One region of the Paenisporosarcina sp. FSL H8-0542 genome, then DNA from elsewhere that is predicted to be linked to it. Evidence: predicted binding sites of a transcription regulator. Region 1 holds the regulator's gene; the other holds the start of a gene.
What was found. Region 1 encodes Rex, which represses fermentation and respiration genes when NADH is low (regulators of the CRP and FNR family bind a similar motif). Its sites were predicted from a motif close to TTGTGAAATATTTCACAA; they were not measured.
Positions count from the first base shown of each region.

Region 2: MHH33_RS14695 (AtpZ/AtpI family protein) is a predicted target of Rex. The motif match lies at 4,852-4,869, and genes of this name have one in related genera.

Region 1 covers NZ_CP152050.1:550,745-558,277, forward strand. The annotation lists gene tsaB (tRNA (adenosine(37)-N6)-threonylcarbamoyltransferase complex dimerization subunit type 1 TsaB) at 1-12, shown strand, start outside; gene rimI (ribosomal protein S18-alanine N-acetyltransferase) at 5-460, shown strand; gene tsaD (tRNA (adenosine(37)-N6)-threonylcarbamoyltransferase complex transferase subunit TsaD) at 457-1,476, shown strand; gene MHH33_RS02990 (ABC-F family ATP-binding cassette domain-containing protein) at 1,813-3,744, opposite strand; gene MHH33_RS02995 (redox-sensing transcriptional repressor Rex) at 3,869-4,525, shown strand; gene tatA (twin-arginine translocase TatA/TatE family subunit) at 4,589-4,783, shown strand; gene tatC (twin-arginine translocase subunit TatC) at 4,805-5,584, shown strand; gene MHH33_RS03010 (type II CAAX endopeptidase family protein) at 5,617-6,348, opposite strand; gene groES (co-chaperone GroES) at 6,544-6,828, shown strand; gene groL (chaperonin GroEL) at 6,860-7,533, shown strand, end outside.
Region 2 covers NZ_CP152050.1:2,919,266-2,926,798, reverse strand. The annotation lists gene glyA (serine hydroxymethyltransferase) at 1-628, shown strand, start outside; gene MHH33_RS14710 (amino acid permease) at 1,028-2,413, shown strand; gene upp (uracil phosphoribosyltransferase) at 2,785-3,414, shown strand; gene wecB (UDP-N-acetylglucosamine 2-epimerase (non-hydrolyzing)) at 3,434-4,549, shown strand; gene MHH33_RS14695 (AtpZ/AtpI family protein) at 5,024-5,236, shown strand; gene atpB (F0F1 ATP synthase subunit A) at 5,477-6,187, shown strand; gene atpE (F0F1 ATP synthase subunit C) at 6,247-6,471, shown strand; gene atpF (F0F1 ATP synthase subunit B) at 6,622-7,155, shown strand; gene MHH33_RS14675 (F0F1 ATP synthase subunit delta) at 7,152-7,533, shown strand, end outside.

The sequences.
Region 1 (7,533 bases):
ACGAATGAGTGAATCAGTCAGCTATAGAAAAATGACCTTTGACGATATTGACGGGGTCTTGAGAATTGAACATGAAGCCTTCAGTCAACCCTGGACACGCGATGCGTTCGTTCAGGAGATGACAACAAACTTGCATGCGTATTATTTAATCGCTGAAGATGAAGATCAACAAATTGTAGGTTTCTGTGGGATGTGGCTCGTAATGGACGAAAGCCATATCACAAACGTCGCAGTGACCGAGCATGTGAAAGGCCAAGGAATCGGGGAAGGACTTATGCGTGAAGCGATTCGAGTGGCAAAAGAGCATGGTGTAGTGCTGATGACGTTGGAAGTACGTGTTAGTAATACGATCGCTCAAAATCTGTACCGTAAATTAGATTTTCAAAATGGTGGAATCCGAAAAGGTTATTATTCAGATAACCATGAGGATGCACTGGTGATGTGGGTGGAATTCAAATGACGAAAGATCAAATTATATTAGGTATTGAAACAAGCTGTGATGAGACGGCTGCATCAATTGTGCGTAATGGAAGAGAAATCGTATCCAACGTCGTTTCATCTCAAATCGAAAGCCATAAACGCTTCGGGGGAGTAGTCCCAGAAATCGCTTCTCGACACCATGTAGAGCAAGTGACAATCGTGATTGAAGAAGCTTTGAAGCAAGCGAATATGCAGCCAAGTGATTTGGATGCTGTAGCTGTTACCGAAGGACCAGGACTTGTCGGTGCATTGCTAATCGGTATCAATGCCGCAAAAGCATTCGCATTCGCAAATCAATTGCCTCTAGTTGGGGTTCATCATATAGCAGGGCATATTTATGCCAATCAGTTAGTGGAGCCTATGCAATTTCCTTTATTGGCCCTGGTCGTATCAGGCGGGCATACGGAAATAGTATTAATGAAAGAACATGGTTCGTTTGAGCTGATTGGAGAAACGCGTGATGACGCGGCAGGGGAAGCGTATGACAAAGTAGCCAGAGTGTTGAAGCTTCCTTATCCAGGTGGTCCGCATATTGACAGGTTAGCGCATGAAAGCGAAGAAGCTATCGCATTTCCACGTATTTGGTTGGAAGAAGGATCGTATGATTTCAGCTTCAGCGGCTTGAAGTCATCGGTCATCAATTATATGCACAATGCTGAACAGCGTGGTGAAGAGATTAAACCACAAGCAGTTGCTGCAGGTTTCCAAAACAGTGTGGTTGAAGTGCTCACAGCGAAGACAATGCGTGCAGCCAAGCAATTTAACGTTAAGCAAGTAATTGCAGCTGGTGGAGTTTCTGCGAACAAAGGATTGCGAAAATCGCTGGAAGACACTTTTGCAAAAGAAGGAATTCCGTTTACAGTTCCACCTTTGTTTTTATGTACCGATAATGCGGCAATGATTGCTGCTGCTGGCTCCGTTATGTTCGAAAAAGGGATTACAAGTACACTGGCAATGAACGGCAGACCAGGTATGACATTATTCGACTGGAATTAAGAAGAATCGATTCTCTAATAAAAGAGAATCGATTCTTTTTTAGCAAAAATGAATTGTGATGTCAATAGAGAACATCTGTACTTATGCACATTTTGTGGACAACTTGTGTATAAGTGACTGGAATTCAATATATAGTGGTACGATTTACATTGAAGTATGTGTATAAAAACTTTTTCCCCTGTGGATAGTGTGCATAAGTCTGTTGATAGATTGATATATCAACCTTTTGCATGTGAATAAATTTGTGGAAAGAAAAATGTCGAAATTTGTACTTGACCCATATATATGGGTCTTTAATAGTAAGAAAATACCGCATGTTTTGACTTGCGGTAACAGTTAATATGATTCTAACTCTTCTTCTAATTCAACCCATTCTGTCATGAATGTTTCTTGTTCTTCTTTATAAGCATCCAGCTCTGTTTGAAGGGTCATTAATTGCGTATGATCTTGGAAAATGGCTGGGTCACATAATTTTTCTTCCACAGCATTAATTTGTTCCTCAATTGTTTGTAATTGAGTTTCAAGGTCTTCCAAGCGTCTTGTGATTTGTCGTTCCCGTTTCTTTGCCTCTTTATCGATGGTAGAAGTGGATTGCTTCGCCGTTGCAGCTTCTATTGCTTTAGGACCTGCTTGCTCAGCTCGAATTTCTTCTAACTCTTTTTTCTTTTCGACATAGTAATCGTAATCACCTAAATATTCAAAGGCACCATCACTTGATAACTCAATCACTTTCGTGGCAATCCGGTTAATAAAGTAGCGGTCATGTGATACGAATAGGATCGTACCGGGATAGTCGATTAAGGCATTCTCCAGTACTTCTTTGCTATCAAGATCCAAATGGTTAGTTGGCTCATCGAGAATCAAGGTGTTGGCTTTCAACATCATCAGTTTCGCCAAAGCAACACGCGCTTTTTCCCCGCCTGATAATGAAGAAATCGATTTAGTCACATCATCACCACTGAACAGGAATCGTCCTAACACATTCCGGACATCTTTCTCATTCATTAATGGCCATTCGTCCCACAATTCTCTCAGTACGGAGCGAGTTCCCGTCAATTTTGCCTGTTCCTGGTCATAGTAACCGAATTGAACATTGGTCCCGTAATGTATGGATCCAACTATCGGTGGGATATCCTTAACCACCGTTTTCAGTAAAGTGGATTTCCCGACACCGTTCGGTCCGACCAGGGCGATGCGGTCTTCACGGAATACACGGAGATTGACGTCCTGAGAGACAGGTTTCCCAGAATAACCGACTGTTACATCCTGCACTTTCAAGACGTCATTGCCACTTTGACGGTCAATAGAAAATCCGAAATTCGCAGATTTTTCATCCCCGTCCGGCGAATCCATCCAATCCGTTTTCTCCAATACTTTGCGACGCGACTGTGCCATCTTAGTCGTGGAAGCCCGTGCAAGGTTACGTTGAACAAAATCTTCAAGTTTAGCTTTTTCCTCTTGTTGCTTATCAAATGTTTTCATATCACGTTCGTACGTCTTGGCCTTTTCATCCAAGTAAGCACTATAATTACCTACAAAACGTTTCACTTTGTGACGAGAAACTTCATATACAAAGTTCACGACTTGATCAAGGAAGTAACGGTCATGCGAAACGATAAGTATCGCACCAGGATATCCTTGAAGATAACGCTCCAGCCAGCTGAGCGTATCGATGTCCAGATGATTCGTCGGCTCATCAAGAATCAGTAAATCTGGCTTCGTTAATAATAATTTAGCCAATGCCAGTCGAGTTTTTTGACCACCCGATAGCGATTGAATTGGTTTTGTGTATTCTTCAGGGAAGAATTGCATTCCGTGGAGGACGGAGCGGGTATCCGCTTCATACTGATAGCCACCGGAGTCTTTGAATGCCACTTGTTTATTGTCATAGTCAGACATGATACGCGCATAAGACTCAGCGTTTTCATATACTTCGGGATTCGCCATTTGCTGTTCCAGGGAACGCAATTCTCTTTCAGCAGCCCGGTGATGCTCAAAAATGGTCATCATTTCGTCCCAAATAGATAAGTCGGAGTCAATGCCTGCATGCTGTTCCATATAACCGACTTTTGTGCCTTTAGGAATGATGATTTCTCCAGAGTCATACGACATTTCACCTGCAATAATTTTCAGGAGTGTCGACTTTCCGGCACCGTTTCGTCCGACTAAAGCCACACGGTCACGATGGTTGATTTCAAGTTTGACACCGCTTAATATTTCATCGACGACAAACGATTTATATAATTGATTCACTTGTAAGACAATCATGAATTCCACCTCAGTTCTCACTTAGTTTAATGGATGCCAGGAACTCATGCAACGACTGAACTTTACTTCTCTCATCTACTCATGTAAGATGAAAGCGATTTCGCTTGAATGCAGGAGGAACGGCATGAAACAAGAACCGCTTAAAATTCCACAAGCTACAACTAAAAGATTACCTCTCTATTACCGATTCATCCAAAACTTCTCGAACGCAGGGAAGAAAAGGGTATCTTCACAGGAACTGAGTGAAGCGATGAAAATAGATTCAGCAACTATTCGCCGGGACTTTTCACATTTTGGTGCGTTAGGCAAAAAAGGCTACGGCTATGATGTGCCAAATCTGTTGGCATTTTTCCGTCAAACACTCGATCAGGATGAAGAAACGAATGTCGCATTAATAGGTGTAGGTAGTTTAGGGACGGCATTTCTGAAATACAACTTCCATAAAAATCATAACACCCGAATCGTATTGGCATTTGATACAAGTGCAACGGAAGATGGGATGATGCTTAGTGACATCCCGATCTTCGAGCCTAGCAAGCTAGAAGAAAAAATACAGGAATACGGAATCGAACTCGTGATTTTAACCGTACCTTCACGAGCAGCGCAGGAAGTAACGGACCGATTAACGAAAACATCCGTAAAAGGGATTTTGAACTTCACACCGATTCGTCTGACTGTCCCTGATACGATACGTGTTCATACAATTGATTTGTCCGTAGAGCTGCAAACACTGATTTACTTCATTAAACAGGATGAAGAAACGTTCACACATAATTCATAGAAGCAATTAGCAAACTAAGCAAAAATGCGTTAAAATAAATATAGACACGAGGAGGTGCCTATCATGCCTACAGGTCCATTGAGTATTTTATTGATTGTGGTAGTGGCTTTACTTGTATTTGGTCCGAAAAAGCTTCCTGAACTGGGACGAGCATTCGGCAGTTCGCTTCGCGAATTCAAAAATGCAACAAGAGGTCTAGTCGATGACGACGAAGATGACGATCATAAAAAGAAGAAAAAGATAGAAGAAGATAAGTAAGTACGTTAGGGTGTTTTTCTGATGGAAGAAAGAGACATGACTACAGTTGAGCATATTATTGAATTAAGAAAACGACTGATGATAATCGTCGTTTTCTTTGTTATAGCAGTGATCATCAGCTATTTTCTGGCTGGCCCACTGATAGAATTTTTGCAGGTAAGTGAAGAAGCACGCAACATAACATTGAATGCATTTAAAATTACGGATCCATTTAAAATATTAATTTCCGTAATGATGGTTTTGGCAATAGTCATGACATCCCCACTCATTTTATATCAAATTTGGGCATTCATTTCTCCAGGACTCTATCAAAAAGAGCGAACGGCAACTCTTAGCTACATTCCGTTTATCTTTTTGTTATTTATAGCAGGGGTTTCATTTTCCTACTATGTCGTATTCCCATTTGTCATCCATTTCATGGCTGACTTATCAGCTGATCTGAACATTGTGCAGACAATCGGGATCAATGAATACTTCGAATTCCTGTTTCAATTGACCATTCCATTCGGTTTTGTTTTCCAAATGCCGGTTATCTTGCTGTTCCTGACCCGATTAGGGATTTTGACACCGATGATGCTGACCAAGTATCGCAAGTATATTTACCTTGTGCTTGTGGTGGTTGCGGATATTTTAACGCCACCAGATATTATGTCGCACGTTTTGGTTACACTTCCGCTCATCTTGCTGTTTGAATTCAGCATTGTCATAGCCAAAATAGGCTATCGCAAATATATAAAGGCAGAAGCTCTTCAAAAAATCGAAGAAGCGAAACGCCAAAATGAAAGCCTTCCACCTCTATAATGGTGGAAGGCTTTTTGCTTTTAGTGCTTTTATTATTGTGAATTGGATAGTGATTCTAAATACTTTTGATAGCGTTCAATGTTCTCCATATTTAATTGAATCAATACAACAAACCCATTCAACAGCATATGGGAGATGATCGAAGTCAAAATTCGTCTAGTTTTATAGTATAAAAATGCGAATATAAATCCTGACACGGCATAGAGTAAAAGGTGTGTGAAATCAAAATGGATAATCGCAAATACGATGGCACTCACTGCACCTGCAATGAAGAAATTTGTTTTTTGGACAAGGTTACCGAAAATGACCCGTCTGAAAATCAGTTCTTCAAGAATAGGGGCAAACAAGGCAATCGCAAAAATCGCCATTGGCACTGCTTCGGCAATTTGTATTAGTGAAGCGGTATTTTCGGATCCCTGCTCGATGCCAAAGGATTGTTCAATAAGCGATGCAATGGCTTGTCCGAAGAGAACCATAAAGAAACCGGCAATTCCCCAAAGAATCGAAGCGGGGACAGAACTCTTTTTACCCTTTAAGTGATTTAAAAAAGCACCATCTTTACGGATGATTAGTAAAACAATAAGTGTGGCCACTGCCATGCTCAGGAACACCCACCAGCCACTTGCTAATAACTTGGCTTGCTCGATTTCCATGCCTTCCTGACCTTTCAAATAGCTGAAAATGAGGGGAGCAAATAAGGCGCCAGACAGTTGCATTACGATGTAAGTCAATATGAGATAAAACGCTGTTTTGTTATTTTTCACAGATAGTTTCCTTTCATCAAAAGAAGTTCTCTTCCTATTGTATTGTTTTTCGTGAGTCCTCGCAAAGAATACAAAAAATCTGTATGTTCCCACTTGCAAAAATGTGAGTGATTCATTATGATAGGAATTGTGTTAGCACTCAAGAAGAGAGAGTGCTAATAAAATAATTACTACCATTCAAGGAGGTTGTTTCACTTGTTAAAACCATTAGGCGATCGTATTGTAATCGAATTAATCGAAGCTGAGGAAAAAACTGCATTCGGTATCGTACTTCCAGACTCTGCTAAAGAGAAGCCGCAGGAAGGCAAAGTAGTTGCTGTAGGAACTGGTCGTGTACTGGATAACGGCACACGTGTTGAGTTGGATGTAAAAGAAGGCGACAAAATCATCTTCTCTAAATACGCAGGTACTGAAGTGAAATTTGAAGGTAATGAATTCTTGATTTTACGTGAAAATGATATTTTAGCAATTGTAGGCTAATACTTAAACATATTTTAGGAGGGTTTACAAAATGGCAAAAGAAATTAAATTCAGTGAAGACGCACGCAGTTTGATGCTTCGTGGTGTAGATAAATTGGCGGATGCTGTAAAAGTAACGCTTGGACCAAAAGGACGTAACGTCGTTCTTGAGAAAAAATTCGGTTCACCACTTATTACTAACGATGGTGTAACGATTGCAAAAGAGATCGAACTTGAAGATCCATTTGAAAACATGGGCGCTAAGCTTGTAGCTGAGGTAGCTTCTAAAACAAATGAAATCGCGGGTGACGGTACAACTACGGCAACAGTTCTTGCACAAGCGATGATTCGCGAAGGCTTGAAAAACGTAACAGCTGGCGCTAACCCAGTCGGTATCCGTAAAGGTATCGAAAAAGCGGTTGCTGCTGCAGTTACTGAGTTAAAAGAAATCTCTAAAGAAATCGAAGGCAAAGAATCGATTGCTCAAGTAGCATCTATTTCTGCTGCTGACGAAGAAGTTGGTCAATTGATTGCGGAAGCAATGGAACGCGTTGGAAACGATGGCGTTATCACAATTGAAGAATCTAAAGGATTCACAACAGAGCTTGATGTAGTGGAAGGTATGCAGTTTGATCGCGGTTACGCATCTCCATACATGGTTACGGATTCAGAGAAAATGGAAGCTATTTTAGAAAATCCATATATCTTGATCACTGACAAAAAAAT
Region 2 (7,533 bases), 1.3 Mb from region 1:
AGTAGCAGCTGGAGAGCATCCAAATCCAGTACCTCATGCTCACTTTGTAACGTCAACGACACACAAAACACTTCGTGGCCCACGTGGCGGATTGATTCTTACAACCGAAGAATTTGCGAAGAAAATTGATAAAACAATTTTCCCGGGGATTCAAGGTGGTCCATTGATGCATGTAATCGCTTCGAAAGCAGTAGCATTTGGAGAAGCACAACAACCTGAATTCAAAACGTATATTCAACAAGTGGTCAAAAATGCGAAAGCATTATCTAACTGCTTAATTGATGAAGGCATTGATGTTGTTTCAGGCGGCACGGACAATCACTTACTGCTCGTTAACTTAAAGTCTTTGAACTTAACTGGTAAAGTAGCAGAAAAGTTATTGGACGAGGTTGGCATTACAGTGAACAAAAATACGATTCCTTTCGATAAAGAAAGCCCATTCGTTACTTCAGGTATCCGAATTGGAACACCAGCTGTAACATCTCGTGGTTTCAAAGAACCAGAAATGAAAGAAATCGCGTCAATCATGTCGAAATTATTGAAAAACCACGAAGACGAAGCAGTTCATAAAGAAGCGGCTGAACGAGTAGCAGAACTTACTTCTAAGTTCCCTCTTTATCAGGTATAGAAGAATTGATTTTTGCATAATGTATTGAAGGACTTCTCCCATTTGGAGAAGCCCTTCTTTTTTATGGAAAATCATTCTATTTGAAATATTGAAATACTATAATAGTAATTCAATATTAGAAATTATTTTGGCTAAAATAATGTTCAGCCGAGTGATATTGGGGTATTCCTACCATTACCTCAAGACCGTAAAGTTTGGGGAATAATTACCAAAATATAGTGTGGGAGGCATATTCATCTATTTTGAATAGTAAAATCGTCGCTTGCTACTAGCACATATGTAACTAGTCAAACTATTAGAAATGTTTTATATTTATATAATACTTATTTTAAAAGAGTATTATAAATTGAAAAACTATTTTTCATCACGAAGAACAGAAGAACTAAGGGGGATTTAAATATGAAGGGCAAGACGCAACCAAAAGGTCTTCAACGGGGGCTTGAAGAAAGGCATATAACACTGATGTCTTTAGGAGCAGCCATCGGAGTAGGACTGTTTCTTGGATCTGCAACTGCAATAAAGTTAGCAGGACCGAGTATTTTATTTGGATATGCATTCGCCGGGATGATGATGTTCTTTATTATGAGAGCACTTGGGGAAATGGCTATTCACAAACCAGTAGCGGGTTCGTTTAGTAAATACGCACGTGATTACTTAGGACCGTTGGCAGGATACATAACTGGATGGAATTATTGGTTCTTATGGGTCGTAACTTGTATGGCCGAAATCACGGCTGTTGGTATTTATATGGAATACTGGTATCCAGACACGCCGCGCTGGATTTGGGCTTTAGCAGCATTAGTTGCAATGGCTTCGATTAACTTTTTAGCAGTCAAAGCGTATGGTGAATTGGAGTTCTGGTTTGCTTTAATTAAAATCGTCACGATTATCGCGATGATCTTTATTGGGGCAGGCATGATTGTATTTGGTATTGGTAACGGGGGCATCGCAACCGGTATCAGTAATTTATGGGAACACGGGGGCTTCTTCCCGAACGGAATTGAAGGACTTTTATTATCTCTGCAAATGGTTATGTTTGCTTTCCTTGGTATTGAAATGATTGGTGTAACAGCTGGAGAAGTCAAAAATCCAGAGAAATCGCTTGCAAAAGCGATTGATTCGGTTTTCTGGCGCATTTTGATTTTCTATGTAGGGGCACTATTTGTCATCATGTCCATTTATCCATGGGAGGAAATCGGATCAAAAGGAAGCCCGTTTGTAATGGCATTTGAACAAATCGGTATTCCGGGCGCAGCTGGTATCATCAACTTCGTTATTTTGACAGCAGCACTATCTTCTTGTAACAGTGGGATTTTCAGTACTGGAAGAATGTTGTTTAACTTAGCAGAACACGGTGAAGCTCCAAAGAAATTTGCAAACCTGACAAGAAACGGTGTTCCAGGAAAAGCCGTTATTGCAACAGCAATAGTTTTACTGGTTGGGGTAATTTTGAATTATATAGTGCCGGCTAAAGTATTTACATGGGTAACGAGCATCGCAACTTTCGGTGCTATCTGGACGTGGGGGATTATTTTGGTTTCTCAAATCCAATTCCGTAAGAAACTAAAACCTGCGGAGAAAGCAAAACTGAAATACAAAGTTCCTTTCTTCCCGATCACATCTTATATTGCACTTGCTTTCCTAGTGTTTGTTATCGTTGTAATGGCATATTCCCCGGATACAAGAATCGCACTTGTTGTTGGGCCACTATGGCTAGTTTTCTTAACAGTTTATTATTATGGAAAAGGGTTCCACAAAAAGAACCGAGCCCATCACACGAAGTAAAATAGTGTGGAATTTTAAGGCACCATGGACGATTAGTCTGTGGTGCTTTTCTTATTTTTTCGACAGACATGATTTGAAAGGATAAAAATAGGGTTAAATACATTATAAGGTAATTTCCATTAGGAAAAACTTGGTGTGCATGTATTGAGAATTCAAATAAATTATATAAAAGGAATAAACATTCGCGAAAGGGAACAAATCAAAATAAGAGAGGGAATAAACACTCCTCTCCAATTGGAAAGGAACCTTTCAATCAATCATCTTGTCATATAAACGAAACTTTCTTAAAAATGTAAATATGAAGGGAGTCGAGCGTAACCGTTTTTTTCTGCTATAATAGATAAAGTTTGAACGTTAAAGGAGAGGACAAAATGGGAAAAGTATACGTATTTGATCATCCATTGATCCAACATAAATTAACATACATCCGTGACAAGAAGACGGGTACGAAAGAATTTCGCGAATTGGTAGATGAAGTAGCAACATTGATGGCTTTTGAAATTACACGCGATATGCCTCTTGATGATGTTGAAGTAGAAACGCCAGTAACAACAGCTAAAGCAAAAGTTTTATCTGGTAAAAAATTAGGCATCGTGCCAATTTTGCGTGCCGGTATCGGTATGGTAGACGGTATTTTAACATTAATCCCAGCGGCTAAAGTCGGACATATCGGCTTATACCGTGATCCAGAAACTTTACAGCCTATCGAATATTATGTGAAGCTCCCAGCGGACGTTGAAGAGCGTGATTTTATATTAGTTGATCCAATGCTTGCAACGGGTGGATCTGCACTTGTTGCAATCAATGCTTTGAAAAACCGCGGTGCAAAAAGCATTAAATTTATGTGCTTAATCGCTGCTCCAGAAGGTGTAGAGGTTCTTCAACAAGCACACCCTGATGTTGATATCTACATTGCTGCCCTTGACGAAAAATTGGACGACCATGGTTACATCGTGCCAGGACTTGGCGATGCTGGTGACCGTTTGTTCGGAACAAAATAAGTAAGGAAGTGCTTTGACCTTGACGAAAAAATGGAAAGTCATGACGATTTTTGGGACACGCCCAGAAGCAATTAAAATGGCACCACTCGTATTGGAATTAGAAAAACATACAGACGAAATCGAATCCATCGTGACCGTAACGGCGCAACATCGCCAAATGCTTGACCAAGTATTGGACACATTCGGCATTACACCTGACTTCGATTTGAACATTATGAAAGACCGCCAGACTTTAATCGACGTGACAACACGTGGACTTGAAGGATTGGATGTAGTCATGAAAGAATCGAAGCCCGACATCGTCTTGGTACATGGCGATACGACAACGACTTTCATTGCAAGCTTAGCGGCTTTCTATAACCAAATCGCAGTTGGTCACGTAGAAGCGGGACTTCGTACATTTAATAAATACTCACCATACCCTGAGGAAATGAACCGCCAATTAACTGGTGTTATGGCAGACCTGCATTTCTCACCAACGGAAGTATCTGCAGATAACCTTCGCCGTGAAAACAAACCGGAAGATCGCATTGTCGTAACAGGCAACACGGCGATTGACGCGTTGAAAACAACGGTTCGCGAAGAGTACTCTCATCCTGTACTGGAACAAATCGGCTCAGACCGAATGATTTTATTGACGGCACACCGTCGTGAAAACTTGGGTGAACCGATGCGCAACATGTTCCGTGCAATCAAACGTTTGATTGAAGAACATGACGACGTACAAGTTGTCTACCCAGTTCATATGAATCCTGCTGTACGTGAAATAGCTAGTGAAATCCTTGGAAATGATCCACGCATTCACTTGATCGAGCCTCTAGAAGTACTCGATTTCCATAACTTCGCAGCACGTTCTTTCATTATATTGACTGATTCAGGCGGAGTGCAGGAAGAAGCACCTTCTTTAGGGAAACCGGTTCTTGTATTGCGCGATACGACTGAACGTCCTGAAGGAATCGCGGCAGGAACATTGAAGCTAGCGGGTACGGACGAAGAAACAATTTATGGTTTAGCAAAAGAATTGCTAACGAACGAAGAAGCTTATGCATCGATGTCTCATGCGTCTAACCCGTATGGTGACGGTGAAGCATCAAGACGAATCGTTGAAGCGCTGAAAGACTATTTAAATAAGTAGAAAAAAGGAAAAGGGACAGCCTCGGCAGTCCCTTTCACTATGACATTGTTAGGGAATTGTATTAGAAAACGTGAATTTTAGATATAGTTGTCCGAATTCTAGATAAACTTAGGTGAAATCTAGATAACGTTACTCGAATTGAAGATATCACCACACAAAATGCAGATAACCTTCTTCGAATACGAGATAAACATCGAGATAACCACTACTAAACAATCTGCACCAGCACCAAAAAAAGATATTTCATAACAACTCAGCCTGCTGTTTGCAAATTTGTCGACAATATGTCGATTGAGGCGACTTTGTGAAGTTTTTCACGGGAATCAATTGACATCATTTTACCCCTATTGTATGCTTACAAAGGGTATGAATGAGAGGGCTTTCATGTGTATAATTCACGTTGAAACCTTGTCGTATCTGCTTTCTATTAGATTCGCGATTTTTACAAAGTCATGCAAAAACGTGAGGATCACCATGCGTCAAACGAGACGTCCTTTACAAGAAATGGCCCTTTATTCGGCTATTCTCTCACAACTTGTTGGTTCTATTTTAATAGGAGTTTTCACTGGAATGTGGCTCGATGACAAAATAGACACCACCCCGTTATTTTTAGTGCTTTTTCTGTTCATTGGCCTTGCAGTCGGTGTAACAGCCATGATCTTGACCATTCAAAAGAGTGAATCATGATTTAAACCGTTATTTATGTATAGGAAGAAACTCATTTAACAGTTTCAACAGTAAGACCATACATAGAAACTACTTTCCGTTTAAACACCCTTTGCAAGAATTTCTTTCGGTTTGACATGGAGAATGTCGAAATCAGGAAGAAGCATGAATTCAGTAATCTCGATTGTCTTCTATTAATAGTAGACAGGATTATATACATGAAAAACTCTATACCGAATTGTGAAAGAGAGGTGAATGCACGTGCATCATGAGAACCCGACGGTGGTATGGCTTGGGCTTACGTTCAACCTATCAAACGTTATGATGCTAACAGTAACGGCACTTATCGTTCTATTAATCGCAGTAGTTTCTACTCGGAACTTAAGTTTAAAGCCAACTGGTATGCAAAATTTTATGGAGTGGTTAATGGACTTCGTAAAAGGGATTATCAAAAGCAATATGGACTGGAATACAGGTGGACGATTCCATGTTCTAGGTATTACGCTTATCATGTTCATCTTTGTAGCGAACATGTTAGGTCTACCATTTTCAATCGTTATCAATGGTGAATTGTGGTGGAAATCTCCAACCGCAGATCCAATCATAACGATGACGTTAGCGGTTATGGTCATGATATTAACTCATTACTATGGCATCAAGTTAAAAGGTCTTTCCGAGTACGGAAAAGATTTCTTGAAACCTTTACCGTTCCTTCTGCCCCTTAAGATTGTAGAAGAGTTCGCCAATACGGTGACACTTGGTCTTCGACTTTACGGGAACATTTATGCAGGGGAAGTATTGCTAGGGTTACTAGCAGGTATTGGTGGCGCAAGTATTTTTGGTTTTGCAGGAGCATTGATTCCAACATTAGCTTGGCAAGGTTTCTCGATTTTCGTCGGAACGATTCAATCGTTCATCTTCGTCATTTTAACAATGGTTTATATGTCTCACAAAGTGAGTCATGATCATTAAGTATAACTTGTTCAATACTTGAACAAAGAAAAAACAAATTTCAAGGAGGCAACACACACATGGAAGGTTCAATTGGTATTTTAGCAGCAGCAATCGCAATCGGTTTAGGAGCTCTAGGAGCAGGTATCGGTAACGGATTAATCGTTTCAAAAACAATCGAAGGTATGGCTCGCCAACCTGAAGCACGTGGATTATTACAAACAACAATGTACATCGGGGTTGCATTAGTAGAAGCCCTTCCTATCATCGCAGTAGTTATCGCGTTCATCGTTTTAAACAAATAATATATATATACTCACAAATGGTAATGGCGAAGTTGATCTTTGACGATTCTTCGTCATTCTCTTATGAATATTGATCGTTCTTAAACATAGAAAATCCATCTGTTTAGATTCAGATAAAGACTTGAAGCTCTTGAAGGGAGTGAAACAATCGTGTTTTTGGATTACCTCGTCCTAAATGCCACTACAGAACATGCTGTAAAAGCACTTAACACTGGTGACATTTTTGCTACTTTAATCGTTTTCATCCTTTTAATGGTCCTATTGAAGAAATTCGCATGGGGTCCGTTGATGGGAGTAATGAAGCAACGTGAAGAGTTAATTGTTAGTGAAATCGAAGCAGCTGAAAAAAGCCGCCAAGAATCACATCAATTACTTGAAGAACAACGTGCCTTATTAAAAGAAGCACGCACAGAAGCACAAGCGATTGTTGAAAACGCGAAGCAACAAGGCGATGCACAACGTGAAGAAATCATCACAACTGCACGCGCTGAAGCAGGCCGTTTGAAAGAATCAGCTGTCCGTGAGATTGAAACAGAAAAAGAAAAAGCTATCGCAGCAGTACGCGAAGAAGTTGTATCTCTATCTGTTCTTGCAGCATCTAAAGTTCTTGGAAAACAAATTTCTGAAGAAGATAACCGTGCGTTAATCGAAGAAACGATTGCGAAGGCAGGCGATGTAGTGTGAGTCAATCAACTGCAGCGAAACGTTATGCCCTAGCATTGTTTCAACTAGCACAACAACATAACCAACTAGCTCACGTGGAAGAAGATTTCCGTGAAGTGAAAGTGGTATTTAAAGAAAATCGTGAATTGCAGGTTATGCTTGCTTCTCCAAAGCTTTCTTTAGACCGTAAAAAAGAGTTGATTCGTGAGTTATTCGGTAAAGCTAATCCATTCGTAGTGAATACACTGCAAGTGTTGATTGACCGTAAACGAATCAATGAAGTAGTGGCAGTAGCTACTGAATTTGAAACACTTTCAAACGAAGCACAAGGTATTGCTGACGCGAAAGTATTCTCTACACGTCCTTTGACTGATGATGAGCGTGCGGCGATTTCGTCTG